Regions from separate parts of the Janthinobacterium sp. GW822-FHT07A03 genome, predicted to be linked through region 2. Evidence: riboswitches for the same ligand, from Rfam matches in the RefSeq annotation. Region 2 holds a riboswitch; the other holds the start of a gene.
The links. Region 2 has a riboswitch for thiamine pyrophosphate ahead of thiC (phosphomethylpyrimidine synthase ThiC). Riboswitches for the same ligand answer to the same signal wherever they lie in the genome.

Region 1: another riboswitch for thiamine pyrophosphate. It lies ahead of AC1RJW_RS03245 (TonB-dependent siderophore receptor); the one in region 2 lies ahead of thiC (phosphomethylpyrimidine synthase ThiC).

The regions. Positions count from the first base shown of each region.
Region 1 covers NZ_JBXAKW010000001.1:691,915-706,926, forward strand. The annotation lists gene AC1RJW_RS03185 (chemotaxis protein CheB) at 1-1,085, shown strand, start outside; gene AC1RJW_RS03190 (PAS domain-containing sensor histidine kinase) at 1,082-3,211, shown strand; gene AC1RJW_RS03195 (S46 family peptidase) at 3,299-5,452, shown strand; gene AC1RJW_RS03200 (hypothetical protein) at 5,689-6,687, opposite strand; gene AC1RJW_RS03205 (hypothetical protein) at 6,911-7,039, opposite strand; gene AC1RJW_RS03210 (hypothetical protein) at 7,376-7,909, shown strand; gene AC1RJW_RS03215 (hypothetical protein) at 7,913-8,314, opposite strand; gene AC1RJW_RS03220 (class I SAM-dependent methyltransferase) at 8,492-9,127, opposite strand; gene AC1RJW_RS03225 (TetR/AcrR family transcriptional regulator) at 9,165-9,794, opposite strand; gene AC1RJW_RS03230 (DUF2867 domain-containing protein) at 9,874-10,392, shown strand; gene pnuC (nicotinamide riboside transporter PnuC) at 10,479-11,090, shown strand; gene AC1RJW_RS03240 (AAA family ATPase) at 11,042-11,647, shown strand; gene AC1RJW_RS03245 (TonB-dependent siderophore receptor) at 11,758-13,905, opposite strand; TPP riboswitch at 13,991-14,088, opposite strand; gene AC1RJW_RS03250 (iron-containing alcohol dehydrogenase) at 14,156-15,012, opposite strand, start outside.
Region 2 covers NZ_JBXAKW010000010.1:102,853-117,864, reverse strand. The annotation lists gene AC1RJW_RS25360 (S-(hydroxymethyl)glutathione dehydrogenase/class III alcohol dehydrogenase) at 1-883, opposite strand, end outside; gene AC1RJW_RS25355 (ANTAR domain-containing response regulator) at 974-1,606, opposite strand; gene thiE (thiamine phosphate synthase) at 1,685-2,308, opposite strand; gene thiD (bifunctional hydroxymethylpyrimidine kinase/phosphomethylpyrimidine kinase) at 2,318-3,082, opposite strand; gene AC1RJW_RS25340 (thiazole synthase) at 3,082-3,876, opposite strand; gene thiS (sulfur carrier protein ThiS) at 4,020-4,223, opposite strand; gene thiC (phosphomethylpyrimidine synthase ThiC) at 4,244-6,157, opposite strand; TPP riboswitch at 6,237-6,352, opposite strand; gene AC1RJW_RS25325 (hypothetical protein) at 6,461-6,715, opposite strand; gene AC1RJW_RS25320 (response regulator) at 6,754-7,560, opposite strand; gene AC1RJW_RS25315 (hybrid sensor histidine kinase/response regulator) at 7,589-9,448, opposite strand; gene AC1RJW_RS25310 (Crp/Fnr family transcriptional regulator) at 9,545-10,285, opposite strand; gene AC1RJW_RS25305 (putative bifunctional diguanylate cyclase/phosphodiesterase) at 10,522-12,618, shown strand; gene AC1RJW_RS25300 (porin) at 12,626-13,666, opposite strand; gene AC1RJW_RS25295 (valine--tRNA ligase) at 14,171-15,012, shown strand, end outside.

The DNA.
Region 1 (15,012 bases), on a different contig from region 2:
CCCCCCCCAGCGACACGAGAGAAGTCAGCATGCCCGGAAAAATTCAATCCCATGTCGAGCAATTGTTGCTCCAGAAATACTCGCCTGCGGCCGTGCTGCTGAATCAGGATGGGGACATCCTGTATATCAACGGGCGCACGGGCGCCTTCCTGGAACCGGCCGCAGGCAAGGCCAACTGGAATATCCACGCGATGGCGCGCGACGGCTTGCGCTACGAGCTGGCGGGCCTGATCACGCAGGCGCTGCAAAGCGACAGCCTGGTACGCCTGAAAGGCCTGGTGCTCAAGGATCACGCAGGACAGGCGCAGGGCGTGGATTTGACGGCGGAAGCGTTGCGCCAGCCCGAAGCGCTGCGCGGCATGGTCTTCGTCACGTTTGCCAGCGTGCCGCTGGCAGCTGCCGCGCGCCGGGGCCGTTCGCCGAACCCCAAGGTGCTGGAACTGGAGCAGCAGCTGATCCAGGCGCGCAATGAAATCCAGGCCGTGCGCGACGAGATGCAGACCTCGCGCGAAGAATTGAAATCGGCTAACGAGGAATTGCAGTCGACCAATGAAGAGTTGCAATCTGCGAACGAAGAGCTGACCACCTCGAAGGAAGAAATGCAGTCGCTCAATGAAGAGTTGTACACGGTCAATGCCGAGCTGCAATCGAAGGTCGACGATTTGTCGCTGGTCAACAGTGACATGAAAAACCTGCTCAATAGTACCGATATTGCCACCATCTTCCTCGACAGCGAACTGCGCATCCGCCGCTTCACGGCGCCGGCCACGCAAATCTACAAGCTGATCCAGACGGACTTGCGCCGCCCGCTCAGCGACATCGTCAACGACCTGGCCTACCCGAACCTGGAGGCGGACGCGCTGGAAGTCATCCGCAGCCTGGTGTTTTGCGAACGGCAGGTGCAGACCAAGAACGGGCGCTGGTACAACGTGCGCATCATGCCGTACCGCACGGTGGAAAATGTCATCGATGGCGTGGTGGTGACCTTTATTAACATTACCGAGTCGAAGGTACTGGAAGCCCAGCTGCGCCAGATCCAGTCCGGCGCCGTGGCAGACGGGAAAGCAGGAGAGAACGCCTCATGAGCGAACCATTCGACGAGGGTAGCGGGCCGGGCGGATTGCGAGAGCAGGCCGAGCAATTGGCGGCGCAGCAGCGCCAGTCCGTAGCGCCGCCGCAGTCGAATGAAGAGGTGATGCGCCAGATGCATGAATTGCAGGTCAGCCAGATCGAGCTGGAAATGCAGAGTGCGGCCCTGGCCGAGCTGGAACAGCTGAAGAATGAATTTGAAAGCAGCCGCGACCGTTATGCGCAGCTGTATGAACAGGCGCCCGTCAGCTACTTTTCGCTGGCGCGCGAAGGCGTCATCACGCGGGTCAACGTGGCGGCTTGCGGCTTGTTGCAGCGCGACAAGAACCAGCTGCTGGGGCGGCGCTTCGAGCAATTCGTCGCGCCCCAGGCGCAGGGCAGCTTCCGCCGCTTCCTCGACGCCGTCTTCAGCAGCGGCGCGCGCCAGGTACTCGAAGCGCAGCTGTTCGAAGGCGAGGCGGGCGGCATGGGCGGCATGGTGCGCATCGAGGCCAATTTCGACGCGGCCAGCGCCACGGCGCGCATGCTGGTGACGGACCTGGGCGACGAGCATGCGCGCGAATCGGCCTTGCGGCGCGCCTTCGTCATCCTCGACAGCATCCGCGAAGGCGTGCTGGTGACGGACAGCGGCAACCGCATCATTTCCGTCAACCCCGCCTTCACCACCATCACCGGCTACCAGGCGGAGGAAGCCATCGGGCGCGATCCGTCCTTCCTCGGCGGCGGCACGCATTTGCCGCAGTTTTATGAAGCCATGTGGCGCAGCCTGCACCAGGATGGCAGCTGGTATGGCGAGCTGGTGAACCGGCGCAAGAATGGCGAGCGCTTCGTTGAATCGCTGTCGATCACGCCCATGCGCAGCCAGGACGGCGCCATCAGCCATTTTGTCGGCGTGTTTTCCGATATCACCGAGCGCAAGCTGGCCGAGGCGGACTTGCGCGAACTGCACCGCGAGCTGGACCAGCGGGTTGTCGACCGCACGGCCGAATTGCTGCGGGCCAACCAGCACCTGCAGCTGGAAGTGCACCAGCGCGAGCGGGCGCAGGAAGCCTTGCGCGATGCCGAGCGTTTCTTTCACGCCACCATCGATTCGCTGACGGACCGGGTGCTGGTGCTGGACCAGGCGGGCAGCGTCGTGCATGCCAATCAGGCGTGCCTGGCCTTCGTCGGACAAACGCCACGGCCGCTGAAGTACCTGGAATTTTGCGAGACGGACCCGCGCTGGCAGCGCAGCGCCGGACGCGAACTGGCCGCCGGCATCCGCTCCGTCATTGCGGGCACGGCCGACACGTTTGCGCTCGAATACGAATTTACCACGCGCTCAGGGCCCCGCTGGTCGCAGGCAAGGATCAGCCGTTTTCTCGGCGAAGGGCCGCTGCGCGTGGTGGTGGCGCACACGGACATCACGGAACGCAAGCTGATGGACGGCGCCCTGCGCCAGTCGCACGCGCAGCTGCGCCAGCTGGCGCTGCACCTGGAAACGGCCAAGGAAGACGAGCGCAAGCGTATTTCGCGCGATATCCACGATGAACTGGGGCAAAACCTGCTGGCGCTGCGCATCGACATTTCCATGCTCAGCGCGCGCACCGAGGGTTCCCATCCGCGCCTGCACCGCCGCGTCGGCGCCGTGCTCAGCAATGTAGACACCACCATCAAGAGCGTGCGCGGCATCATGAACGAGCTGCGCCCGATGGCGCTGGACCTGGGCTTGCAGGCCGCCATCGAATGGCAGGTGGGCGACTTCCGCAAGCGCAGCGGCGTCGCCTGCCGCCTGCTGATCCGCGACGAGGCCCTGTTTGCCGCCATCGGCAGCCAGGCCGAGATCGTGCTGTTCCGCATCGTGCAGGAAGCGCTCAGCAACGTCATGCGGCATGCCCAGGCCAGCCAGGTCGAGATCGAGCTCAGTTCGGATGCCTGCGCCGTGTACGTGGCCATCAGCGACAACGGCATCGGCATCACGCCGCAGCAGCAGCGCAAGAAACAGTGTTTTGGCCTGATCGGCATCGCCGAGCGGGTGACGGCGCTGGGCGGGCATTTCGAGGTGGGCTTGCCGGTATCGGGCGCCGGTTGCCGGCTGGCATTGCAGATTCCCCTGCAGGGCGTGGGGCGTCCGTCCGCCTGATACAGAAATTGCAATGGGTTAATTTTTGCCGACTCAGGCCCCTTGGACAGGCTATACTTTCGCCTGCTATTCATGGAGGGGCATATCTTGTTCAAAACAATCGTTTTACCAGTCGCCTTGTTGGGCGCGTTCGCCGGCGCACACGCCGACGAAGGGCAGTGGCAACCACACCAGCTGCCACAGCTGAAAGCCGAACTCAAACGGGTCGGCATCGACATTCCTGCAGAAAAACTCGCCGACCTGAGCAAACACCCGATGAGCGCCATCGTGTCGCTGGGCGGCTGCTCGGCCGCTTTCGTCTCCGACGCGGGCCTGGTGGTGACGAACCATCACTGCGCGTATGGCGCCGTGCAGCGCAATTCCACGCCGGAACACAATTACATCACCAACGGCTTCCTGGCCAAGACGCGCGCCGCAGAGCTGCCGGGCGGTCCGAACAGCCTGGTGTATGTGACGGACAAGGTGGAAAACGTCAGCGAGCGCGTGCTGAAGGGCTTGACGGCCGACATGAGCGGCCGCGCGCGCCACGAAGCCGTGGAAAAGCGCATCAAGGACCTGATCGCCGAATGCGAGACGGACAAGATGTACCGCTGCTCCGTGCCCGCCTTCCACCGCGGCCTCGAGTACTACCGCATCCGCCAGATGATGATACGCGACGTGCGCCTCGTGTACGCGCCATCGGACAAGATCGGCAACTTCGGCGGCGACACCGACAACTACGAATGGCCGCGCCACACGGGCGATTACTCGTTCCTGCGCGCCTACGTGGGCAAGGATGGCCGTCCGGCCGACCCGTCGCCCGAGAACGTGCCGTACAAGTCGAAGGATTTCCTGGTGGTCTCGGCCGAAGGCTTGAAGGCCGGCGACGGCATCTTGCTGGCGGGCTACCCCGGCCGCACCAGCCGCTACAAGCTGCCGGCGGAAATCCGCTTCGCGCGCGATACGGCCTTCCCCCTGAAAGTTTCCGAACTGCAAGCCGACCTGGCCGTGATGGCCGATGCGACGCAGGGCGATGCCGCCTCCGCCGTGCGCTACGCCAGCGTGGTGAAAAGCATCAACAACGTGTTGAAGAAAACCCAGGGCTTGCTCGACGGTTTCGCCCGCAAGGACATCGCCGCCATCAAGGATGGGCAGGATGCCGAGTTCCGCGCCTGGTACGCGAAGCAGCCGAACGTGTCGGCGACCCTGCTGGCCGAACTGGATGCGGCGATCGCCAGCGACATGGCCCTGAGCGAAGAAGAGTTCGCCTGGACGGTGGCCACCAACAGCGACCTGCTGAAAAGCGCGCGCACCGTCTACCGCCTGTCGCAGGAGCGCCAGAAGCCGGACGCCGAGCGCGAATCGGGCTTCCAGCAGCGCGACCTGGCCTTCATCAAGGCCCGTCTGGCCCGTTTGGAGCAGTCGTACGTCAACAAGGTCGACCAGGCGCGCTTTGAAGCGGGCCTGAAGCGTTACGCCCAGCTGGCGGCGAAGAGCCATCCGCAAGGCCTGGACGCGCTGCTGCCGGCCCCAGCGGCCGTGGCGGCCCTGTACCAGCAGACGCAACTGGCCGATACGGCCAAGCGCCTGGCCTGGCTGGAAAAGGACCAGGCTGCCGTTGCCCAGTCCGACGACGCTTTCATGCAACTGGCCGTCAAGCTGTATCCGGTGGAGCTGGCGCTGGAAGAGCGCCGCAAGGAAATCGACGGCAACCTGGAGCGCGTGATTCCGCAATACATGCAAGCCGTGATTGCCTGGAAGAAATCGCAAGGCAAGCCGGTCTATCCTGACGCCAACTCGACCCTGCGCGTCACGTACGGCACGGTCTCGCCTTACTCGCCGCGCGACGGCATCACCAAGGGTCCGTTCACGACCGTGGAAGGCATCGTCGAGAAAGTCACGGGCAAGGCCCCGTTCGAAGCGCCGCAAGGCTTGATCGACGCCGTCAAGGAAAAGCGCTACGGCCAGTTCCGCGACCCGGCCCTGGGCACGGTGCCCGTCAACTTTCTCACCAGCGCGGACACCACGGGCGGCAATTCCGGCTCGGCCGTGATGAACAAGCGCGGCGAACTGATCGGCCTGAACTTCGATTCGACATATGAATCGATCACCAAGGACTGGTACTTCGACACGGCCATCACGCGCGCCATCCACCTCGACATCCGCTACATGCTGTGGGTAATGAAGGAAGTGGACCACGCGGACAACTTGCTGCAGGAAATGACGATCAAGTATCCGAAGGCGGTGAAAGCGGCAAAGTAATAGGCCGTCTTGTATCCTGTACGGGAAGAGGGCGGCTTCGGCTGCATGCCAAGCGCCCTTCGCCCGGCTCTTGCTCTTGAAGAGCCGTAGGGCGAAATACATCCTGCGGGTAATGGTGTTGGATGTCAACAAAAACGCCCGATGCAATTTTTGCATCGGGCGTTTTTTATTGCAAGACTGCGCAGCCAATCCTGTTTCACCAGAAATCTATCGTGCCTGTGTCGTGGGGAGCGAACTCAGGGCTCAGGGCAGGATTTTGTCGGGTTGGCAATGCTGCAACGCCATTGCCAATTGACGAGCGCATCCTGACTTAACTTGACTGTAAATACGACGGCGGGTGAATTCAGGGAAATTGTCAGCACATTTGCGGCAAAAGCGCGCCCGCCCGGGGGACCCCAGCCTATCTTGGGACGCACGGAAATGCCGGGGCCAAATTGCAGGACAATATTGCTATTGCTGATTAAATAGCCATAATTGTCACGGACAAAATTCCCAAGAGGGAAAGACGTTCCATCCAGTTGCGATATGATATCTCCTGGAATGATCAGGCTGTTCAAGCCGGTAACCCAATTCTGTGCCGGATTGAAGAGCAGTTTGTCCTTCATATTGTTAATGGTATCGGATGCAATATTGATGACTTCCTGATCGATAATATTTTCCGCCTTGTTGATAAATAATGAGCCAAACACGGGCAAGATCCAGGCAAGATTGGAGTCGCAATCTGTCGAGGTGGTGACATCGGCACTCATTTTTGATTTGCCTGGCACCAAGACGCCGTTCACGGCGCCATATTGCCCGGAAATCTCGATATTATTGATGTTCGTGGTATTCACGCATTTGTAGCTAATAACACCCAGTCTGGTTCCCGAGTAGACATTGCGCGCTGAGTAGCTGATGCCGCTGATATTGACAAAGGCGACCCCGGATGGATCTGGCTGTATCACGGCGCGCAAATTGCCGGTCAGGGAACCGCTTTCAAATTGAATCCCTTTCTCAGCAACTTTTTTGGAAATCAAGGTATTCAATTGCTGCTGCAGTGAAGTTTGGACGTTCAGCATGTCCTGCGTCACGCCGGTCAAGCGAGTATTGCCGCCATAACGCGGTTCGCGGTAGGTAATGGAGCCGCCACCCATGCTGACGGTGACAATGTTATCTTCACGGATGAAATCCGGTATCCAATCGGCATGGGCGGCACCGCTGCCAAGCAGTGCGGTAAGGAAGACGAACTTACGCATAGAACTCCTTAAGAAATAAAATTTTCTACAATTGGAGAAGCCATTTAAACGCATTTTGACAAAATTAATGTCATAGCAATGTTGCCCTAAGGGACTTGATTAATCAATTGATATTTAAATGCGTTTGGCCATATTTTGAGTGCGGGGCAAGAAAAGGGCTGGAACACTCTGGCAGGAGGTGGTATGCGCGATTGTTCAGGCAAGCGTGTCCGTGCCGCTCTTCTTAGGTCGGAGACTGGCGTCGCCCCTGCCGCAGTGTATCCACCGGCAACTGAAAAAAGCGCGGCACCATGGCGGGCGACAGCTCGTCGCCGCCGTCCGCCATGGCCTGGCGGCCGCTCAGCAGCAGCATCACGTCGCCGTGGCCCAGTTACAATCCGGGGCCGCCGGTCGGCCTTGTCCCAGCAATGATTGAGGCCCGTTTCGCGCACAGCCGCGCTTGCCGTCTGCAGCCCATATAGGGTAAGCACGCTTGCGCCGCTTCCTGCAGGACGGGGAGCGGGTACACGTCCTGGTGTTCGAACATCAATCGCTAGGCCAGACCAAGAAATAGTTTCTATCTGCATATCCGAGCTGGCCCCGGCTTCCAGGCGGCTGCGGTTTTTTTCCGCGCCACGGCCTGCCGCATTGCCTGCGCCACGTATAATTCCGCGCACTATCCACCGCTATTCTTTTTCGACAGGTTCCCATGCCCCAGACTCCCGATTTGCCGCCGGATTGGCACGCGTTTGAAACAGCCTACGACGTCGAGGCAACCTGGTTCAGGCTGGCCAGCGCATCACTGGCGCTGCTGGGCGCGTCCGCTTTCAAGGATCAGGCATTTTCAGCTTTTGCCTTCAACGCCGTATCGTTCCCGTCCATTTCGCTGAGCTTTGACACCGATCCCGGTAACAGGGCGCGCGATTACTATCCTCCTGACTGGTCGAACGAGTGCATGGAAGCCGATGTGCCGGAAATCGGGCAATTGTGGGAGGAGGGCCATGCAAGGATCGAAGGTGCTTTAAGCGAGCTGATCGACGCCGCCGATGACGAGCTGCTCTGCGCCATCGAGGAAGGCTATCTGCACAGCCTCAGGAAAACCATGGTGCGGCTGGAAACGTGTCATGCCTTCGAGCAGATCAAGACGTACGCGCCGTTCTGGACCGTGGTCACGCAAATCGATGCCGATACGGATGAAGAGGAGCGCCTGCTCGAACAGGTGCGCCAAGGCCTTCTGGCGTAAGCGCTATATCAGGGCTTGCCAGGCCCTGACTTCTTCGTCCGTGAGCGCCGGCCCCCAGCCGCCGCGCAGCGCCGCATCGTGCTGCACGTAGTGCTCCAGCCGCGGCACGGCCACGTCATGCCGCACGCAGATGGCCAGCACGGCTTCCAGCTGGCGCCGGCTTGCCGCAAGGTCATCGCCATGCCAGGTACAGGCGCTCGTTTCCAGCACATGCTGCACCAGTGCTTCCAGCGTGCCCAGCAGGTGCCCGGGCATGGCCATGCTTACCTCGTCCGGCCAGGGATCGCCCATGCCCGTCACAGCCAGGGACGCAAAGCCCCGTTCCCAGGCCGCAAAATCCCCAGGTGCAACTTGCGCCAGTTTCCACACGTGAGCGGCGAAGGCGGACAGGGCGGGATGATCCATATCAAAGCGCCGGCAAAAGCGTTGCAGGCAGGTGACGGCAAGGCATTGCCTGGCGATTACGGAGAGCGTATCTATCGATATGTCATGCATAAATAATGGTGTTTCAAAAAAATAACGGCTAGCCTCGGCTGAATGCGCGCCTTGTCAACGCCCTGGCGCACGCTGCTTCAGCTCGAATCATTTCTCAAAGACAATCCAGGACCAGCTTACCCCCGCCTGGCGATTCTGCTGCTGAACGGATGGCGCCTGCGTACTCAACATCAATTTGAGCTGATATTGCATCGCGAGGTTTATTGTTTCATTGGCAGAGACATCAAAGATGCGACGGCCTTCAGGGGCTGGGCCATGCCTCAGGGACATGACGAGTATGGCGCCGGGCTTGAGCAACTTGCTGATATTGTCCATCGCCTCGATCCTTTCTTCCGTTGCCAGATGCATCCAGACGGCCGCGACGACAATAAGGTCATACTTGGCAGGACGCGCTCCTAGCGTGGAAAGAGCGGGGAGGCTGTCGTTCACCCATTCTATGTTGGCCAGGGCATGTGCCTTCATGCCCGCCTCGCGGAAGGCTGCAACGGGCTCAAGCGCGGTCACTTTGTGGCCTGAGCTTGCAAGCCACGCCGCGTCGCCGCCTGTCCCGGCGCCGATGTCGAGCACGGCGCTTGATATCGTCGGCAAGAGATGACTGACGGGCCGGTATTTATCAAGGAATGTAACGTTGTCGTATCGTGCAATGAGCTGCCCTGCGTTTTCTGCATAGCCCTCGGTGCCCGGGACAGTAGATGAGTCCATGGGATCCTGCATTTCCTGCATTATCAGTCGTCTCCTCTGGCAATGTCCATTTCTGCAGTCATAACGGCTTTTCTTCCGCTTGCTGATGCGCTTGCCGCAGCGCCTCCACCGGCAATTGAAAAAAGCGCGGCACCATGGCCGGCGACAGCGCATCGCCGCCGTCCGCCATGGCCAGGCGGCCGCTCAGCAGCAGCATCACGTAGCCGTGGCCCAGCGACCAGCCGGCGCTGGCGGCGGCCTTGTCCCAGCGCGGATCGAGGCCCGCTTCGCGCACGGCCGCGCCTGCCGTCTGCAGCACATACTGAAAGCACGCTTGCGCCGCCTCCTGCAGAGCGGGGAACTGGCGCACGTCCTGGTGTTCGAACATCAGCCGGTAGTGGGCTGGCGCGGCCAGGGCGAATTCGATGTATTGCTGGCCCAGCAATTGAAAGCGCTGTTCGGCGGGCAAGCTGCCCGGCGGCGGCAGCTGCGTTTCCCATTTCTGTATCAGGCTGGCGAAGCCGGCCGCCGCCACCTCGGCCAGCAGGGCTTCCTTGCTGGGGAAGTGGCGGTACACGGCGGCGACCGAGACGCCCACCGTGCGCGCCAGTTCGCGCAGCGACAGGGCGGCGTCGTGCTGCTGCGCCAGTTGCGCGATGGTGGCGGCGACCAGGGTGTCGCGCAGGTTGCCGTGATGGTAAGTGGTCATTGCTGTTGTCATCGCATGTTATCGCTGTTCACATTGTCGTGTATGATGGGCATGTTATCACTGAAAACATGGAGAGCACATGCATGAGATGAACATTGCCGTCCGCACCGTGGACTTGCCGCCAGGCGCCAGCATCGCCCCCTTGTATCCCGGCAGCAACCTGGCCGACGCGTATGCCGTCGATTTGCCCACCGCGCAGGCGCGCCAGATGGACATGCAGAGCCTGGCGCGCCAGCTGCTGGGCAAGCAGCCGGGCTGGGTGCGCAAGCTGATGCTGGTGCGCGACGCCATCGTGGCGCGTTTCGGCATCCGGACGGCAAAACAGATGGAAGCGCGGCCCGGCAAGCGCATCGGCATCTTCCGCATCTATGCCGTCAGCGACGACGAGATCATCCTGGGCGAGGATGACAGCCACCTCGATTTCCGCCTGTCCGTGCTGCGCAACCGCGACGCGGGGCGCCATGGCAGCGTCACCGTCTCCAGCGTCGTGCATTGCCATAACCGGGTGGGGCGTGCCTACATCCTGCTGATCCGGCCGTTTCACAAGCTGATCGTGCGGCATTCGCTGGCGCGCGCGGCCAGGGCAGGCTTCGCCTGAGACGGGGAGGGGGCGGACGGCAAGGGCAATCTTGCTTATTCATGGCCGGTATTGCATACTGCACCACCAGCCTCATCACGATTCCCATGAACGATACGCTTCTCCTGCTGGGTTTTGCCACCACGCCGCTTGAACTGATTTCCTTTGTCCTGGCACTGACAACCGTTGCGCTGAACATCCGCCAGAATCACTGGGCGTGGCTGTTCGCCATCATTTCCTCGGCCGCCTACGGTTTCGTGTTTTTCGAATCGCGCCTGTATGGCGACATGGCCTTGCAACTGCTGTTCATCAGCGTCTCGTTCTGGGGCTGGTACCAGTGGCTGCACCCGGCCAGCGGCGGCAAGACCCTGCCCGTCACGCGCCTCGATGGACGCGGCTGGCTGGCCTGTGCCGCTGGCTGGCTGGTGGGTTTCCTGCTCATCGCCTGGCTGCTGACGACGACGGACACGGACGTGCCCCATGCGGATGGTTTCCTCACTGCAGGCAGCCTGGTGGGGCAGTTCCTGCTGTCGCGCAAGAAGCTGGAAAACTGGATCGCCTGGATCGTCGTCGACGTGCTGTATGTGTGGCTGTATGTGCACAAGGGCCTGACCCTGACGGCCGTGCTGTACGCCTTCTTCGTGGTGATGGCTGTCATCGGCTTGCTGGCATGGAAAAAGTCGGCTCCGGCCGCGCCTGGCGCCATGGTCCTCAAGTGATGGAACACTGCGTGCGCGTGGCGATCCTGGGCGCGGAATCGTCGGGCAAGTCGACCCTGGCGGCCGCCCTGGCCGAGCGCTACGGCACCGTCTGGGTGCCCGAGTACTTGCGTGAATTCGTCGAAACGCAGGGCAGGGTGCCCGTTGCCAGCGACCAGTATGGCATTGCGCGAACGCAAATCGAACGCGAAGCGGCCGCTGCCGCGCAAGCGCGTCACTTCCTGTTTTGCGACACCACGCCCGTGATGACGGTGGTCTACAGCCGCCATTACTTTCACGGCGCCGATGCCCCGCTGGCGGCGCTGGCCGATGCCGCGCACTACGATTTGACCCTGGTGACGGCGCCCGACAGCCCCTGGGTGGCCGATGGCTTGCAGCGCGAGTCCGAAGCCGTGCGCCAGCTGATCTACCGCTACCTGCTCGACGAGCTCGACGCGCGCGGCATCGCCTACCACGTGCTGCACGACAGCCTGGAAGCGCGCCTGGAACAGGCGGCGCCTTTGCTGCGGCAGGCGCTTGCTGGGGCGCCTGCCATTTCCTTTCCCTACAACGCCTAACAAAACCGTAGCGAGCGGCAGCGAGTTGTGGCCGAGAAGCGGAGCTGTGCGAATGCACAGTGAGCATCGGAAGCCGCAAATCGCGACGCGCAGTAGGTTTGGTTAGGTGTTTAAAAGTCGAACTGCGCCGAGACTTTAAAGGTGCGGCTGGCGCCCGGATACAGGTAACCGTCCGATTCCGGCGTCACGTCGCGCCAGTAGAACTTGTCGGCCACGTTGTTGACGGCGGCGCGCAGCACGGCGCGCGTGCCGGCGATGCGCGTGGCGTAAGCGGCGCCCAGGTTGAACACGTGGTACGACGGCACGAAGGTTGTGTTGTTGTACTCAAACGCTTTCTTGCCCGCATATTCCCAGCTGCCATTCACGCTCAGGCCCGCCACCTGTTGCACGGCATAGTCCGCATGCACGGCCGCCTTGAAGGCGGGCACGTTGGGTACGCGCTTGCCGTCGAGGTCCGCATTGCCCGTGCCCGACTGCTGGCTGTTCAGGGCCGTCACGGAGGCGCCCAGGCTCAGGCTGGACGATGCCTTGCCCTGGGCCGACAATTCCAGGCCGCGGTGCTGGGCCTGGCCTTCGCGCACGAAGTAGCCGGCCGTGTTCTGGAATTCCAGGCCCTTGCGGATCTGGAACAGGCTGGCCGCCAGCATGAAGTCCGGCGTCACATCCATCTTGGCACCGAATTCGATCTGCTTCGAGCGGCTCGGTGACAGTTCTTCATTGGCATTCATCGCCTTGCGGTCGGCCGTGCCGCCATGTTCCATGCCCTGCGAATAGGCCGCATACACGGACACATTGTCGAGCGGGGTATAGACGAGCGATACATTCGGCAGCAGGAAATCGTGCTTGGCGCGGATTTCCGTGTCGGCCTTCAGCACATACTGGTAGCCATCGACATTGATATGGCGCAAGCCGCCATGCAGTTTCCAGTTCGGCGCCAGGCTGACGATATCCTGCACGAAGACGGAGTTTTCCGTATCCTTGCGCACCAGGCGCACGGGGCCCGTGACGCCGGGCGACGTGCCGACGATCTGCGGCTGGTAGATGTTGCTCACGCCCACCCAGTCGTACACGTACAGGCCGGCGCGGTCCTTGCGGCGGAAGGTCGAGACGCCGGCCGTGAAGTCATGGCGCAGGGAACCGGTGGCGAACTTGCCCTGGATCATGGCTTGCGCGCTCAGCGGTTTTTTCGTCTCGCCCAGGCTGCGGTAGTCATACACGTCGTAATCGCCATTGCCGCAGAAGCCGGGGTACAGGTCCTGTCCGCTGCAGCCGTACGGGAAGGCCGTGTAGTCGTCGCGCTTGAACGAGTGCTGGTTGGCCGACAGGGTGGCGTGCCAGTCGTCATTGAAGGCGTACTGGAAGCGCAGGCCGATATTGCTGGTGACGGTTTCCACGGGGCGCGTCCACGGCTGCAGGTTGAGCATGGCGTCGGCGCTGATGCCGGTTGGCAAGGTTTTATTGTTCAGCAGCTGGAAACCGGGCGCCGTGGCCTGCGCCTTGTCCTGGTAGTCGGCGTCGAGCTGCAGCAGCGCTTGCGGCGAAATCTGCCAGTCGAAGGCGCCGGAAATGAACTTGCGGTTGCCGTCGGCGCCCTTGATGTAGGAGCGCAGGCGCTCGGCCGCCACGTTGACGCGGTAGCCGAAGCGCGTGTCCTCCAGGCGGCCGCCCAGGTCGACGGCGCCGTACAGGGTGCCCCGCTCGCGCGTTTCCACGGTCACGGTGCGCAGCGGTGCGGCGGTGGGGCGCTTGACGATGAAGTCGATCACGCCGCCCGGCGCGGCCACGCCTGCCTGCAAGCCGGCCAGGCCTTTCAGCACTTCGATGCGTTCCTTGTTTTCCAGCGGAATTTGCGTGTCGCCAGGAATGGCCACGCCATCCTTGCGGTAGCTGGAATTGTTGTCGAGCTTGAAGCCGCGGATCGTAAACTGTTCCGCATAGCCGACGGCGTTGTAGGCATCGTTGATGCTGGCGTCGAGCTTGACGGCATCGCTGAGATTGCGGATCTGCAAGTCCTGCATGTCTTTCTGCGAAATGACGGTGACGGACGCGGGCGTCTGCAGCAGCGGCGCATCGCTGAAACCGCCCACGGAGGCGCGCTTGGCGGCCGGCGCCTTGCTGGCCGTGACGACGACTTCGGCCATGCTTTGCGCCTGCGGGTCGGCGGCTTCGGTGGTGTCATTCGCGGCGAAGGCAGGCGCGGCAAACGCGTGCAGGATGGCCAGTGTCAGGACGGAAACGGATAAATTCGGTGTGGACATAGATTGCTCGTGGTTCAAGCCGTCTCGGGAAAGAGCACGGCAGGCTGCTTGTTCGGCTGGCGCCAACGCAGGAGCTATCAAAGGAGGGAGGTACTTTGCGCTTTCCTTCGCTGGCATTATCCAGATCAGGTACGAAGGGTATCTCTCACCCGGATGACTGCTCCAGGACCCCTAGCGAAATGACAGCTTAGCATGAAGCACGGCCGGCTGTCCCCCCTGGCCGACCGTTTTACAACAGTGTCGACGAAATCTACAGACTCAGTTCCAGCACCTTGCGGCTGACGGCGGGCGTGATGTCGCGCTGTTCGCCCAGCGCCGTCATGCCGTGCGCTTCCAGGGCGGACACGACGGCGTCCACGCTGGCATGGTTCAGGCCGTAATCGGCCAGGCGCGTCTTGACGCCCATGTGGCGGAAGAAGAATTCCGTGCGCGCGATGGCAGCCTCGATGCGGCCGTCTTCGTCGCCGCCATCGAGGCCCCACACGCGGGCCGCGTATTGCAGCAGCTTGGCGCGCTTGGCCTGCTTGCGCACGCGCAACATGCTGGGCAGGATGATGGCCAGCGTCTGCGCATGATCAAGTTCATACAGGGCCGTCAATTCGTGGCCGATGGCATGCGTGGACCAGTCCTGCGGCACGCCCACGCCGATCAGGCCGTTCAAGGCCAGGGTGGCGCTCCACATCACGTTGGCGCGCACGTCGTAGTCGTCCGGGTGCGACAGGGCTTTCGGGCCTTCCTCGATCAGGGTCAATAAAATGCCTTCGGCGAAGCGGTCCTGCACGGACGCGTTCACGGGATAGGTCAGATACTGCTCCATCACATGCGCAAACGCATCGACGACGCCATTGCCCACCTGGCGCAGCGGCAAGGTGAACGTCTTCGACGGGTCCAGCACGGAAAATTTAGGATACACCTTGCGGCTCATGAACGAGCGCTTTTCCTGCGTGGCCTTGCGCGTGATCACGGCCGAGCCATTCATTTCGGAACCCGTGGCCGGTAACGTCAAAACGGTGCCGAAGGGCAGGGCGGCTTCGACGATCTTGCCGCCCTTCGCCAGGATGTCCCACGCCTCGCCCTCGTGCAGGGCGGCGGCGGCGATGAACTTGG
Region 2 (15,012 bases):
TTTCCTGGCCGGCCGCGGCCACGCCGATGATGATGGACTGGCCCCAGCCCTTGTGGCAGCACTCGAGCGACTGGCGCATGGTGGTGGTGTTGCCGATGCATTCAAAACTGTAGTCGGCGCCGCCGTCCGTCAGCTGCACGATGGTGTCGACCACGTTGTCCACTTCGTTGGCGTTGACGAAATGCGTCATGCCGAACTTGCGCGCGATGGCCTGGCGCGCCGGGTTGATGTCGACGCCGATGATCTTGTCGGCGCCAACCATCTTGGCAGCCTGGATCACGTTCAGGCCGATGCCGCCCAGGCCGAACACGACGACATTCGCGCCCGCCTCGACCTTGGCCGTAAACAGCACGGCGCCCACGCCGGTGGTGACGCCGCAGCCGATGTAGCAGACTTTATCGAACGGCGCGTCTTCGCGGATCTTCGCCAGGGCGATTTCCGGCACGACGATATAGTTCGAGAAGGTGGAGGTGCCCATGTAGTGGAAGATGGGCTTGCCGTCGATGGAAAAGCGCGAGGTGGCGTCCGGCATCAGGCCGCGGCCCTGCGTCGAGCGGATCGACTGGCACAGGTTCGTCTTTTGCGACAGACAGAATTTGCACTGGCGGCATTCCGGCGTGTACAGCGGAATGACGTGGTCATCCTTCTTCAGGCTTTTCACGCCCGGGCCCACGTCGACGACGATGCCGGCGCCTTCATGACCGAGGATGGACGGGAAGATGCCTTCCGGATCGGCGCCCGACAAGGTGTAGTAATCGGTATGGCAAATGCCCGTGGCCTTGATCTCGACCAAGACCTCGCCCTCGCGCGGGCCGGCCAGGTCGACTTCTTCGATGGTCAACGGCGCGCCCGCCTTCCATGCAATCGCTGCTTTGGTTTTCATGTATGTCCTGTCTATGGTTGAACCAGGCGCGCCAGCGCGCCGTATCGCCACATCATAGCAAGGCAGGCATGCGGGCGCGAGAGGATACGCTTACTTGGTCTTTGCCCGGTTCAAAAATGCGCCGTGCAAGCCGTTCAAGGTTTCCTCGGCCAGCAGCAGCTGGCTGGCGATTTCATTGATCTTGCGGCGGCTGGAACGGGCATGGTCGCGCAGCACTTCGAACGCCGTGTTGCGGTCCGTCTGGAACTTGCCCATCAGCAAACCCACGGCCAGGCTCGTTTCGCGGCCGGCGGCCAGCGCCGCGTTCAGGTTCAGCTCGGTGCGGCGCAGCTGGCGGATCTCGTCGGCGCGCGCCAGGCCCGCTTCGAAGGCGGGCATCAAACGGCCTTCGTCGACGGGTTTGACGACGTAGCCCACGGCGCCGTAGGCGGCTGCCTGCTTGCCCGATTCGCTGTCGCCGCTGCCGGACAGGAACATGAACGGCACGGCCGTCTCGCCATGCAGGCGCTTGGCCAGTTCCAGGCCGGACATGCCCGGCATGTGGATGTCGAGCAAGGCCAGGTCCGGCTCGCGCTGGGCGATCAGCTGCAGCGCCACTTCGGCCGAATGGGCCAGGGCCGTCTCGTAGCCGGCATGGCGCAGGACTTCGCCGAGGAATTCCAACAGGAGCTGGTCATCGTCAACGATCAGGATAAGGCGTTTCGCGGCGGCTGGCTGACTCATGGGCAAAGGAACCTCGGTAATGAATGATGTTCTTATTATATGCCGATTACTGGCCCAAATCAGCCTTCCATTCCCAGCTCATGCCACAAACAATTGATTGAATTGCTGCACCGCAATATTCACATCGTCCGCCTCGTATGCATTGTTAAAGACGCTGCTGATGGCCGCCACCATGTCGGCGCCGCGCGCCACCAGCGGCGCCGCGTTCTCCGGCGTCATGCCGCCGATCACCACGCACGGCAAGGCGATCTCGCGCTTGGCCTGCAGCACGATATCGGGGGGCGTCGTCACCGGATACTTTTTCACCAGCGACGGATAAAAACCGCCGAAGGCCACATAGCTGGCGCCGCCGGCCTCGGCCGTCCTTGCCAGGGCCATGTCGCCATAGCAGGAAGCACCGACGATCTTGTCCTTGCCCAGGCGGGCGCGCACCTGCGCCACGGACGCGTCCGTGCCGCCCACGTGCACGCCATCGGCGTCGAGCTCTTCGCACAGTTCGATAAAATCGTTGATGATGAAGGGCACGCCATACTTGCGGGCCAGGGCCAGCAAGGCGCCCGCCTGCTCGCGCCGCTGCTGTGCGTCGGCACTCTTGTGGCGATATTGCAGCAGGGCCACGCCTTCCTGCAAGGCTTGTTCGCTCACGTCGAGCAGGCGGTCGGTGTCGTCCCAGTTCGGGGTCACCAGATACAGTCCACGCATGATGTTTCCTTATTGAATGAATCGTTGCGGCATGAGTTGACCTGGCGCAATCACATACGCGCCGGCCAGGGCCGCATGGCAATAGCTTTGCGCCAGATCAAGCGCTTCAGGCAATGCCTGTCCCAGTGCCAGGCGCGCCGCGATGGCGGAGGCCAGGGTGCAGCCGCTGCCGTGAAACTCGCCGGACAAGCGCGGCCAGCGCCATTCGCGCTCGCCGCCGACGCTATCGAACCAGCGGTTGATGACCGTCTCGCCCTCGCCGTGGCCGCCCGTCACCAGCACGTTCCGGCAGCCTTGCACAAGCAAGTTTGCCTCGCCGCCGAGGGCCGCCGCTTCCGGCCCGTTCGGTACGATCACGGTAGTCATCGGCAACAAGGGCGCCAGCGCCAGCACGGCATCGTCCCGGCTGAGCACGTCCCCATGGCCGCTGGCCAGCACGGGATCGAGCACGACGGGCAATCCTGGGCGGGCCAGCCGCAATTGCGCGATCAGTTGCGCGATGACGGCCGCATTCGCGGCGCTGCCCGGGATGCCGATTTTCACGGCATCGATGGCGATCTTGTCGATCAGCGCCAGCGCCTGCCGGCGCAGCAACTCCGGCGCCACAGGCTCGACAGCAAACACGCGGTCATTGTCCTGCACCGTCAGCGCCGTGATCACGGGCAAGGCATGCGCGCCCTGCGCCGCAATCGCGACAATATCGGCGGCAATGCCGGCGCCGCCCGACGGGTCGACGCCGGCAAACACCAGCACGGTGCGGTGCATCGGCACCATCACGCCAGGCGGCCCGCCATCGGCGACGATGGGGAAGCGACAAATTTGCGCGGCATGCGTCCCGCCAGAAACGCTTCGCGCCCGGCCCGCACGGCCAGCTTCATGGCACGCGCCATGCGCACGGGGTCGCGCGCGCCGGCAATGGCCGTGTTCATCAGCACGCCATCGCAGCCGAGTTCCATGGCAATCGCTGCGTCCGACGCCGTGCCCACGCCCGCGTCCACCAGCACGGGGACTTTCGCCTGGTCGATGATCAAGGACAAATTCCACGGATTCAGGATGCCCATGCCCGAGCCGATCAAGGAGGCCAGCGGCATGACGGCCACGCAGCCGATGTCTTCCAGAATCTTCGCCTGGATGGGGTCATCGCTGCAGTAGACCATCACGTCAAAACCATCCTTGACCAGCGCTTCGGCCGCGATCAAGGTTTCCGGCATGTGCGGAAACAGGGTCTTTTCATCGCCCAGCACTTCTAGCTTGACCAGATTGCGCCCGCCCAGCAGCTCGCGCGCCAGCTGCAGGGTGTACACGGCGTCTTTCGCGTTGTAGCAGCCGGCCGTGTTCGGGAGTATCGTGTACTGGTCCGGCGGCACGAAGTCGAGCAGGCTGGGCGCGTTCGGGTCCTGGCCAATGTTGACCCTGCGGATGGCCACCGTGATGATCTGCGCCTCGGCAGCGTCCGTCGCCTCGCGCGTCTGCGGCAAATCCTTGTACTTGCCGCTGCCCACCAGCAAGCGCGATTGATATTGCTTGCCTGCGATGGTCAGCAGGTCGTCATGTGTTGCGGTATTCATGTGCTTTTCCTTAAGTTTTTAAACGTCCGAAGAAAACCGTAGCGAGCGGCGATGATTTGTGGCCGAGACGCGCAACCGTGCTAGAGCACGGTGAGCATCGCAGGCCGCAAAGCGCGACGCGCAGTAGGTTTGCTTGGACGTTTTCAGCCACCGCCGATGGCGCGTACAATTTCCACTTGGTCTTGCACCTGCAAGACCTGTCCCGGCCACGCCTTGCGCGGCACGACATTGCGGTTGACGGCCAGCGCCAGCGCCTGGTTTTCCAGCGACAGCGCGGCGATCAGTTGATCGAGGGTTTGCCCCGGCGGCACCTGGTGCGGCGCGCCGTTGAGCGTGATGGATATCAATGCAGGCATCACGCTCTCCTTCAGACCTTGCGGTACAGCTCGGCGCCGTTCTTGATGAACTCGATGGCCTTGATTTCCATGCCCTGCTGGAGCGCCTTGTTTTCCGCGATGCCCATGCCGGCCGCGTATTCGCGCACTTCCTGCGTGATCTTCATGGAACAGAAATGGGGGCCGCACATGGAGCAGAAATGCGCCACCTTGGCCGAATCCTTGGGCAAGGTTTCATCGTGGAATTCGCGCGCCTTGTCCGGGTCCAGGCCGATGTTGAACTGGTCGTCCCAGCGGAATTCGAAGCGGGCTTTCGACAGCGCGTTGTCGCGGATCTGCGCGCCCGGATGGCCTTTCGCCAGGTCGGCCGCATGCGCCGCGATCTTGTAGGTGATGATGCCGTCCTTGACGTCCGCCTTGTTGGGCAAGCCCAGGTGTTCCTTCGGCGTCACGTAGCACAGCATGGCCGTGCCGTACCAGCCTATCATGGCCGCGCCGATGCCCGAGGTGATGTGGTCGTAGCCGGGCGCGATGTCGGTGGTCAGCGGCCCCAGGGTGTAGAACGGCGCTTCGCCGCACTGTTCCAGCTGCAAGTCCATGTTTTCTTTAATGAGTTGCATGGGCACGTGGCCCGGGCCTTCGATCATCACCTGCACGTCGTGCTTCCAGGCGATCTGCGTCAGTTCGCCCAGGGTTTTCAGTTCGCCCAGTTGCGCTTCGTCATTGGCGTCGTAGATGGAGCCGGGGCGCAAGCCGTCGCCCAGCGAGAACGACACGTCATACGCCTTCATGATTTCGCAGATTTCTTCGAAATGCGCGTACAGGAACGATTCCTGGTGGTGCGCCAGGCACCATTTGGCCATGATGGAGCCGCCGCGCGAAACGATGCCCGTCAGGCGCTTGGCCGTCATCGGCACGTAGCGCAGCAGCACGCCCGCGTGGATGGTGAAGTAGTCGACGCCCTGCTCCGCCTGCTCGATGAGGGTGTCGCGGAAGATTTCCCAAGTCAGATCCTCGGCCTTGCCGTTGACCTTTTCCAGCGCCTGGTAGATGGGCACGGTGCCAATCGGTACGGGGCTGTTGCGCACGATCCATTCGCGCGTTTCGTGGATATGCTTGCCGGTGGACAAGTCCATCACGTTGTCGCCGCCCCAGCGGATGGCCCAGGTCATCTTTTCCACTTCCTCGCCGATCGACGAGGTGACGGCGGAATTGCCGATGTTCGCGTTAATTTTCACCAGGAAATTGCGGCCGATGATCATCGGTTCCACTTCCGGGTGGTTGATGTTGGCGGGAATGATGGCGCGGCCGCGGGCGATTTCCTCGCGCACGAATTCCGGCGTGATCTCGGCCGGGATGCTGGCGCCGAAGGACTGGCCCGGGTGCTGGCGGCCCATCAGGTCGGCCAGGCGTTCGCCCATGGGGCCGGAAGCCTTGAGTTCGCGCAAATACTCCTGGCGGCGCATGTTTTCGCGGATGGCGACGAATTCCATTTCCGGCGTGATGATGCCTTGGCGCGCGTAATGCATTTGCGTGACGTTCTTGCCGGCAATGGCGCGGCGCGGCTTGCGGTGCAGATTGAAACGCAGCTCGGCCAGTTTCGGGTCCGCCAGGCGGGCGATGCCGTAGTCGGAGGTGGGGCCGGGCAATTCTTCCGTGTCGGCCCGCTCCATGATCCACGGCAGGCGCGGCGTATCGAGGCCGGAGCGGATGTCGATCTGCACGTCCGGGTCCGTGTAGGGACCGGAGGTGTCGTAGACGTAGATGGGCGGATTCTTTTCGCCGCCGAACGACGCTTCCGTGTCGGACTGGCCGATCTCGCGCATGGGTACGCGGATGTCGGGGCGGCTGCCTTCGACGTAGATCTTGCGCGAATTGGGCAGCGGCGCGATGGCGGCTTCGTCGACCGTGGCGGTGGCGGAGAGGAATTTCGGGTTGGCGTTCATTTTGGCTCCTTGGCTAGACTATTTTTAAGCCTGGAGCCAGCTAAGGAGGTTCGGAATTACGCACGCGGAAAGGCGGGGTGCGTTCATCCTAAAGCTTCCCTTCGCTGGCATTATCCAGATCAGGTTCGGAGGGTATTTCTCACCCGCGCTTGCACTGTGTTTCCACAGCGAAAGGCAGGACCCCTAGCGTTTGCCGCCTTGCGGCAGCGAGCCAATTATACGCGGTTCGCGCCGCGTGGCCAGATGATTTCTTGCAGGTGTCGTCTTTGCGCATCTGCTGCAATGCAGCAGACGGCGTCGCGCTTATTTCTTCTTGCCCCAGCGCCAGGCGGTCGGTTCGCCCTTCAGCTGGCAGATAAAAATGAGCACGGCAACGATGGCCACTTCATAGACGATATAGCCGACGAGCATGGTTTGCGGCGGGAACAGGAAGGCGCCGCAGGCGAACAGCGCCAGCGCGGCCAGGAACACCAGCCAGCCCTGCCAGGTGATGGGCAAGCCCCAGCCCCAGCCATAGGTCTTGGCGGGGAACCAGTAGGAGGGAGATTTGTCAGTCATGATTTTTCCTGGTCAATATCAATAACGCCAAGTATAAATCACGCTCCCCGCAAGCGCTCCGTGACATCGAGGCCGATGCCGCGGTAGCCGATGAAGCGGCTGCCATTGTCGAACATCGGTTCGCCGCTGACCTGCAGGTATTGCGTGCTGCCGTCGAGGTTGGTGCGGCTGTAGATGAAATCGAGGAACGGTTCGCGCGCGGCGATCTTGGCGTCGAGCAAGGCGCGCTCGGTGGCGTTCCAGCGCTGCGGCTCTTCCTCGCTGCCGATGCCCAGCATTTCAGCCACGGGGCCGGAAAAGCGCGTCAAATTGCCCTGCGCATCCTGCTCCCAGTACCAGTCGGACGACAGTTCCGTGAAGCGCTGGAAGCGCGCTTCGCTTTCGCGCAGCTCCGCCGTGCGGTCTTCCACCATCTGTTCCAGCGACTTGTTGTATTCCGCCAGCTTCTGGTACAGCAAGCGCACTTCCAGCATGTTGTGGATGCGCGTCTTGACTTCCACCAGGTCGAAGGGCTTGCTGACGAAATCCTTGGCGCCCGCCTGCAGGGCGCGCAGCTTGTGGCCGGGCTGGGCCGTGATCACCAGCACGGGCAGGTAGCTGCCCGCCTCGATGTCGCGCAAGCCTTCCATGACTTCGAAACCATCCATTTCCGGCATCTGCAAGTCGAGCAGGATCAGGTCGTAGCGGTGCTGCTGGTGCAGCGCGCGCACGGCTTGCGGGTCCATGGTGGACGTGATGCGCGTGTAGCCGGCATTGCGCAGCACCTGTTCCAGCAGCATGACGTTCGCCTCCTGGTCATCGACGATGAGGATGCTGGCGTTCAGGATCTCGGTGGCTTGAAGCATGGCGGTATTCCTAAAATTGAGTGCTGAATTAGCGTATTGCGTGAGTGTCGTCGGCCAGGCCGTGCGCGGCTGCATGGTGCAGGGCCACGTCGAGCGCGTCCATGAATTCGACGACCTTGATCGGCTTGGTCAGATAGCGGAAGAAGCCCGCTTGCAAGCCTTTTTCGATGTCGCGCGGCACGGCGTTGGCCGACAGGGCCATGACGGGAATGTGGCTGGTGAGGGGATCGTCGTGCAGGATATGCAGCGCGCCATAGCCGCTGATGCCAGGCAGGTTGATATCCATCAAGATCACGTCCGGCTGGTAGGTGCGCGCCAGGTCAATGCCCAGGTGCGCATCGATGGCCGTCAGCAGTTTCAAGTCGCTGCGGCGGGCGATCAATTGCTCCACCAGCGCCAGGTTGGCGGGATTGTCTTCCACGTACAGCAAGGTGCGCAGGCTTTCCTGCGGTTCCTGCACCTGCGGCAGCGCGTCGCCGTCGCCCAGCACCAGTGCCGGCGCGCTGCTGGCGGCCAGCTCGAACCAGAACGTGGTGCCCACGCCGACGGCGCTGTCGACGCCGATGGTGCCGCCCATCAATTCGACCAGTTGCTTGGTGACAACGAGGCCGATGCCCGTGCCCTCTTCCGTGCTGTTTTCCTGTCCCAGGCGGTTGAAAGGCTGGAACAGCTGCGCCACCTGGGCCGCGTCGAGACCGGCGCCGCTGTCGCGCACGCTCACGCGCACGCGTTCGCCATGCCCGCTGCATTCGACGGTGACGGCGCCGCCGCCCTGGTTGTACTTGATGGCGTTCGACAGCAGGTTGATCATCACCTGTTTTACGCGCGTGCGGTCCGCATGCACATAAAAGGCCTTGCCGCAGCGGGGGAAATGCATGCGGATGCCGCGCTTTTCCGCCTGCGGCGCGATCATGGCCTGGCAATCCTGCAGCACGTCGAGCAGCGACATCGCTTCCTGCGACAGGGTGACCTTGCCCGATTCGATCATGGCCAGGTCGAGGATTTCATTGATCAAGCGCAACAGGTACCAGCCGCCCTTGAGGATTTGCTCGATCGAGCGCTGCTGGGGCGGGCTCGGCGGCGGCACATCGGACGCCATCAGCTGGGCGAAACCCAGCACGGCGTTCAGGGGCGTGCGCAATTCATGGCTCATGCTCGACAGGAATTCGGACTTGGCGCGGTTGGCCTTTTCCGCCACCTGGCGCGCCTTCTTCAGCTCGGCATTGTTGGTTTCGACCAGCGAGCGCGTGTAGGCCTGCTGTTCGCGCAGGCGCTGGTCCAGCTGTGCCTGTTCCGCCTCGACCTGCTTGCGCACCGTGTTGTCGGTGCCGATCAGCAGATAGCCGATGACCTTGCTCTGCGCGTCGCGCAGGGCCGTCACGGAAACGATGGCGGGAAAACGGCTGCCATCCTTGCGGATGTAGGTCAGCTCATAGATGTCTTCGATGCCGCGCGTGGCCTTGAACACGAGCGCTTCCACGCCCGGCGTGATGACCGTGTCGAGTTCGGCGCTGAGGGCCGCCGCGCGGGTGACGATTTCTTGCGCATCGGAAATACCGGCCGGCGTCAGCTTGTCCACCACGTCGCCCGCTGCATAGCCGAGCATGCGTTCGGCGCCCACGTTGAAGATCTGGATCACGCCCTGCGCATCGGTGGCGATGCACGAGAAGTTCGCGCTGTTGAAAATCGCATCCTGCAAGGCGCCCGCCTTGAGCAGCTGGCGCGGCAGGCTGGCCGCCGCCGTGCGCCGGTACAGCGCCACCAGCATCAGCAACAGCAGGCATACCAGGGCCTCGATCAGGATCGCCGCATCAAAAGGCTGCGCGCGCCAGGCCAGCACGCCGATGACCACCAATACGAGGGCGCTGAACGCGAATGCCAATGCCATGGGCCAGCGCGAAGGGGCGCGAGTAGGGTTATTTTCAACTGAGTACATGGGTAGCCTGGGCTATGACAACAATAAAGAAAACGGGAAATGCGGCGCCTAGCGGCCTTGGCGCTGGCGCACGTCCGACAGCAGGCGCGTAAATTCCTTCTTGACGACGCCATAGCATTCGCACACCTGGCCTTCGAGGCCGGCGCGGTCCTGCACCGTGATATGGCCGCGCCGGTAACTGATGAGGCCGCGCGCTTGCAATCGCCCCGCCGCTTCCGTCACGCCTTCGCGGCGCACGCCCAGCATGTTGGCGATCAGTTCCTGCGTCATGGTCAGCTCGCGGTTCGGCAGGCGGTCCATGGTCAGCAGCAGCCAGCGGCACAGTTGTTGCTCCACCGTATGGTGGCGGTTGCACACGGCCGTTTGCGACATTTGCGTGATCAGGGCTTGCGTATAGCGCAGCAGCAAGCGCATGACGGGGCCCGCGCGGTCGAACTCTTCCATCAGCAGGTGCGCCTTGAGCCGGTAGCCGACACCGCCCGTCTGCACGACGGCGCGGCTCGGTGTCGAGTTGCCGCCCATGAACAGCGACACGCCCACGATGCCCTCGTTGCCGACGCCGGCAATTTCGGACGAACCGCCGTTTTCCAGCAGGTAATGGATGGAAACGATGGCCGTGGTGGGGAAATACACATGCTGGAGCTTGTCGCCAGAATCGTAGATCACGTCGCCGAGCAGCATGGAGACTTGCTCCAGATGGGGAGCCAGGCGCGCGAAATCGGCGTCGAGCATGGCGGCGAGCAAATGGTTTTGATTCGGGTTGTGCAGCTGGGCATGCGGACTCGACATGGGCAGTTTTCCTGGTTTCCAGTCGTCAGCTAGGGGGTAGATGAAAGGCGTCCGAACGAGGGTCGCCATGGTGTGCAGCGTAACACACTGCTTGCACGGTGACCCGACTATATTTCTTGTTGGCATCAACGTCCGTTCGGTACCGAACGGACCCTGCGGCGCCTGCCGCCCTACAGTCAGTCACTGCCCGGCCTGCCTGATCATGGATCGGCACCGGTGCTGCCACGGGACTCATCATGCAATCATTCTTCAAGCGCATCTCCATCTCCGTCTCCACCTCGGCGCTGCTGACCCTGGCCGTCGGGCTGTGCCTGACGGCCCTGTGCTATGTCTCGGCGCGTCAGATCGAAGCGGAAAGCGCCAGGCTGCTGTGGCAGCACCATGCCAGCGGCCATTCGCTGAGTGCCGCCATGCTGCCCGCGCATGGACTGACCCTCGATGCGAACCGCCGCGGCTCGCTGTACGTGTTGCTGGGTGGAATGTTGTCAAGCCTGCTGGCCACGGCGTATGTGTACCAGCTGGTGTCGCGCAATTCCGTGATTGCCCGCATCACGGGAGAACGCACGGCAGCCTTGCAGTTTGCCAATTTGCGCCTGTCCGAGGACATCGCCGCGCGCATGCGCAATGAAAAATCGCTGCGCTTGCGCGAACGCATCATCGAAGTCTCGGCCAATGCCATCATCCTGTGCAGCGCCGACGCGCCCGGCTACCTGATCGAATACGTCAATCCCGCCTTCGAGCGCATCACCGGCTATGCCGCCGGCGAGGTCATCGGCCAGCGCCTGGAAGACTTGCAGGGGCCGGAGCATGCGCGCCAGGACATGCATGCGATCAGCGTGGCCTTGAGCGAACAGCGCGAAGGCAAGGCCATCGTGCGCAATTTCCGCAAGGATGGCAGCACGTACTGGAGCGAGCTGTTCGTGGCGCCCGTGCGCGACGATGGCGATGGCCCCGTCAGCCACTTTGTCGTAGCGCAATACGACATCAGCACCGTCATGCGCTTCGAGCAGGAACTGGAATTCCAGTCGCGCCACGATATCCTCACGGGCCTGGCCAACCGTTTATTGCTGCGCGAGCGGCTGGAACAGGCGATGGCCGTGGCGCGCCGCAGCACCCTGCCCCTGTGGGTGGTCTTCATCGACCTCGACCGTTTCAAGTTCGTCAACGACACCCTGGGCCACGACGCGGGCGACACCTTGCTGAAACTGATCGCCGACCGCCTGCGCGCCGCCACGCGCGAAGTCGATACGGTGGCGCGCCTGGGCGGCGACGAGTTCGTCCTGCTGCTGCCGCAACACGCCAACAGCGACCCGGGCCAGCTCATCCTGCAGCGCGTGCTGGACGCCGTGGCGCAGCCGCTGCTGGTGGGCGGCCATGAATTCTTTCTCACGTGCAGCATGGGCGTGGCCAGCTATCCCGACGATGGCGACAGCGCTGAAACCCTGATCAAGCATGCCGACATCGCCATGTACCGCGCCAAGGAACAGGGCCGCAACCACTGGCAAAGCTACGCGCCGGCCATGAATGCCAGCATGCTGGCGCGGTTGAACCTGGAAAGCGAGTTGCGCCATGCGCTCGAGCGTGGCCAGTTCCACCTCGTGTACCAGCCGCAAGTGGAGCTCGACAGCGGCAAGGTGGTGGGCATGGAAGCGCTGCTGCGCTGGCGCCACCCCACCCTGGGCGCCATCGCGCCCGGCGAATTCATCCACCTGGCCGAGGAAATGGGTTTGATCGTGCCCATCGGCGCCTGGGTGCTGCAGACGGCGTGCGCGCAAGCGCGGGCCTGGCAGCGGGAGGGACTGGGCGGTTTGCGGCTGGCCGTCAATTTGTCTGCGCGGCAATTCCGGCAAAGCGGCTTGCTGCAATCGGTGCGGGAAATACTCGCCGTGACGGGCCTGGAAGCGCGTTTCCTCGAGCTGGAATTGACGGAAAGCATGATGATGCAGGATGTGGAACAGGCGATCGCCACCATGGGCAAGCTCAAGGCACTGGGCTTGCAGCTGTCGATCGACGACTTCGGCACCGGTTATTCGAGCCTGGCGCACCTGCGCCGCTTCCCCATCGACGTATTAAAAATCGACAAATCCTTCGTCAGCGACCTCACGCACAGCGACGACGACGCGGCCATCGTGCAAGCCATCATCGCGCTGGCGCACAGCCTGCGCCTGGACGTCATCGCCGAAGGCGTGGAAACGGACCAGCAGCTGGCCTTCCTGCGCCAGCACGGCTGCGACCAGATGCAGGGCTATCTGTTCAGCCGCCCCCTGGCCGCGCCCGCCTTTGAAGAATTATTACGCCAAGGCAGCATGTTGCCTGCCTTGGCGATGGTTTGACCATGCGTTAAAACGCGTGGCGCAAGCCGATGTTGAACGCGCGGTTGCCCGTGCCCACTTCCGTGGCGTTGCCCACCATGTAGGCGGCGTCGTTGCGGTTGCGGATATGCGCGTAGGCAAGATACACCTTGCTGCGCTTGGACAAGGCGTACGTGGCGCCGATGGCCAGCTGCTGCGCATCGCGGTTGGCGCTATCGCGGTCATCCTTGTGCACATACGAGGCCAGCAAGGTCGTCGCACCGAGCGGCACGGAGACGCCGACGATGGCATCGCGGCTGTCGCTCGACTGGGCCGGCGCCTGGGCCGCGCCATACGGGTTTTCCGCGAAGAACATGCTGCTGCCGTCGCCCGTGTTGCGGCCATAGCCGGCAAACGCCGTGGCCACGCCGAAGTTGTAGTTGCCGGCCAGGATAGTGTTGTTCACGTTGGCCTTGCCCGGCTCGCCGGCACGGCTCTGGCGCGCCAGGCGCAGGGTCAGGGGACCGTTGACATAGCCCAATGCCAGGCCCAGCGAACGTTGATCTGCCGCAACACCCGTGTGTTCGCCGGCGCCATACATGACGGTGGCCGTCACGCCGCGCAGCTCGGGCGAGATGTAGCGCACGGTATTGTCGATGCGCGTGGCCGAATAGCCGGCCAGGTTGGTCGCCGCGCCGGCCAGGCCGCCCTCGAACGGGTCGGCCACGTCGGTCAGCGCCTGGCTTTGCAGGTTGTACTGGCGGCCCACGGTCAGCATGCCCAGCGGGCTGTTGAGGCCGACAAAGGCCTGGCGGCCGAACAATTGCCCCGCCTGGTCCGAGCGGCCCGTGTCGCTCAGGACGCCCGCTTCCAGGATGAACACGGCTTGCCAGCCGTCGCCCAGCGACTCCGTGCCGCGCAGCCCCAGGCGCGAACCGGCCGAGACGCCACTGGTGAGCTTGCTGACGCCGCCTTCCTGCACCAGGCCCGCGTCCATCAGGCCATACACTTCAACGGACGACTGGGCGTGGGCGGCAGGCATGGCGCCGAGGGTGGTGGCAAGGCCGGCAACGATGGCGATTTTTTTCATGATGATTTCCTCGTAAAAGCGAAACCAGGAAAGCGGCGGCCACGGCAAGGCCGCAGGCGGCAAGGCGCCAAGCGGGGTATGCCGTATCAAAAGACGACGCGCCGGACAACAGATCCTGGCTAAGCTGTGGCGGCGCGGCCCATAGAGACGATGGCGCGCGGTGGTCCGCCGTGAATGGTGCACCGCTGGCGGTGCGCGTGGCTCAGGCGCCCGGCCCGCAGGGGACGCGCTGAAGGTGGCTGGCATCGCTGATGCGCTGGCCGTGAGACGCGGACGAGTGCTGGATATGAAACTTTAATGCAACCGCGTCTGCTGGCGCCGTCCGCAAGGATGGGGCAGGAGGCGCCGAGGCCGGCATTATAACATCGGCAGCGCGCTTATCTCCGTTCTGTTGCGGCCAAACGGCCCGCAAAGCCGCCAAAACACTGAAAAAGACCGCTTGCCACGCTGCAGGCGTTGCCGCGTCATCTATAATGGTTCCTTTTGCCAATCACACGCCAAATCATGGAATTAGCCAAGTCTTTCGAGCCCGCCGACATTGAACAATTCTGGCGCACCGAGTGGGAACAGCGCGGTTACTTTACCGCCACCCTCGATGCCGGAAAACCTTCCTTCAGCATCCAGTTGCCGCCGCCGAACGTCACCGGCACCCTGCACATGGGCCATGCGTTCAACCAGACCATCATGGATGGCCTGACCCGCTACCACCGCATGCTGGGCCACAACACGGCCTGGATTCCCGGCACCGACCACGCGGGCATCGCCACGCAAATCGTCGTGCAACGCCAGCTGGACGCGCAAAAGATTTCGCGCCATGACCTGGGCCGCGAGAAATTCGTGGAAAAAGTGTGGGAATGGAAAGAAAAATCCGGTTCCATCATCACCGGGCAAATGCGCCGCCTGGGCGCCTCGGCCGACTGGCAGCGCGAATACTTCACGATGGATGAACCGCGCTCGAAAGTCGTCACCGACGTCTTCGTCCGCCTGTTCGAGCAAGGCCTGATCTACCGCGGCAAGCGCCTCGTCAACTGGGACCCCGTGCTGGGCACGGCCGTGTCCGACCTGGAAGTGGTGTCGGAAGAAGAAGACGGTTCCATGTGGTACATCAAATACCCGCTGGCCGACGGCAGCGGTTTCCTGACGGTGGCCACCACCCGTCCTGAAACCATGCTGGGCGACGTGGCCGTGGCCGTCGATCCGACGGACGAGCGCTACACGGCACTGGTGGGCAAGATGCTCAAACTGCCGCTGACGGACCGCGAAATCCCCATCATCGCCGACGAATACGTCGACAAGGAATTCGGCACCGGTTGCGTGAAGATCACCCCCGCGCACGACATGAACGA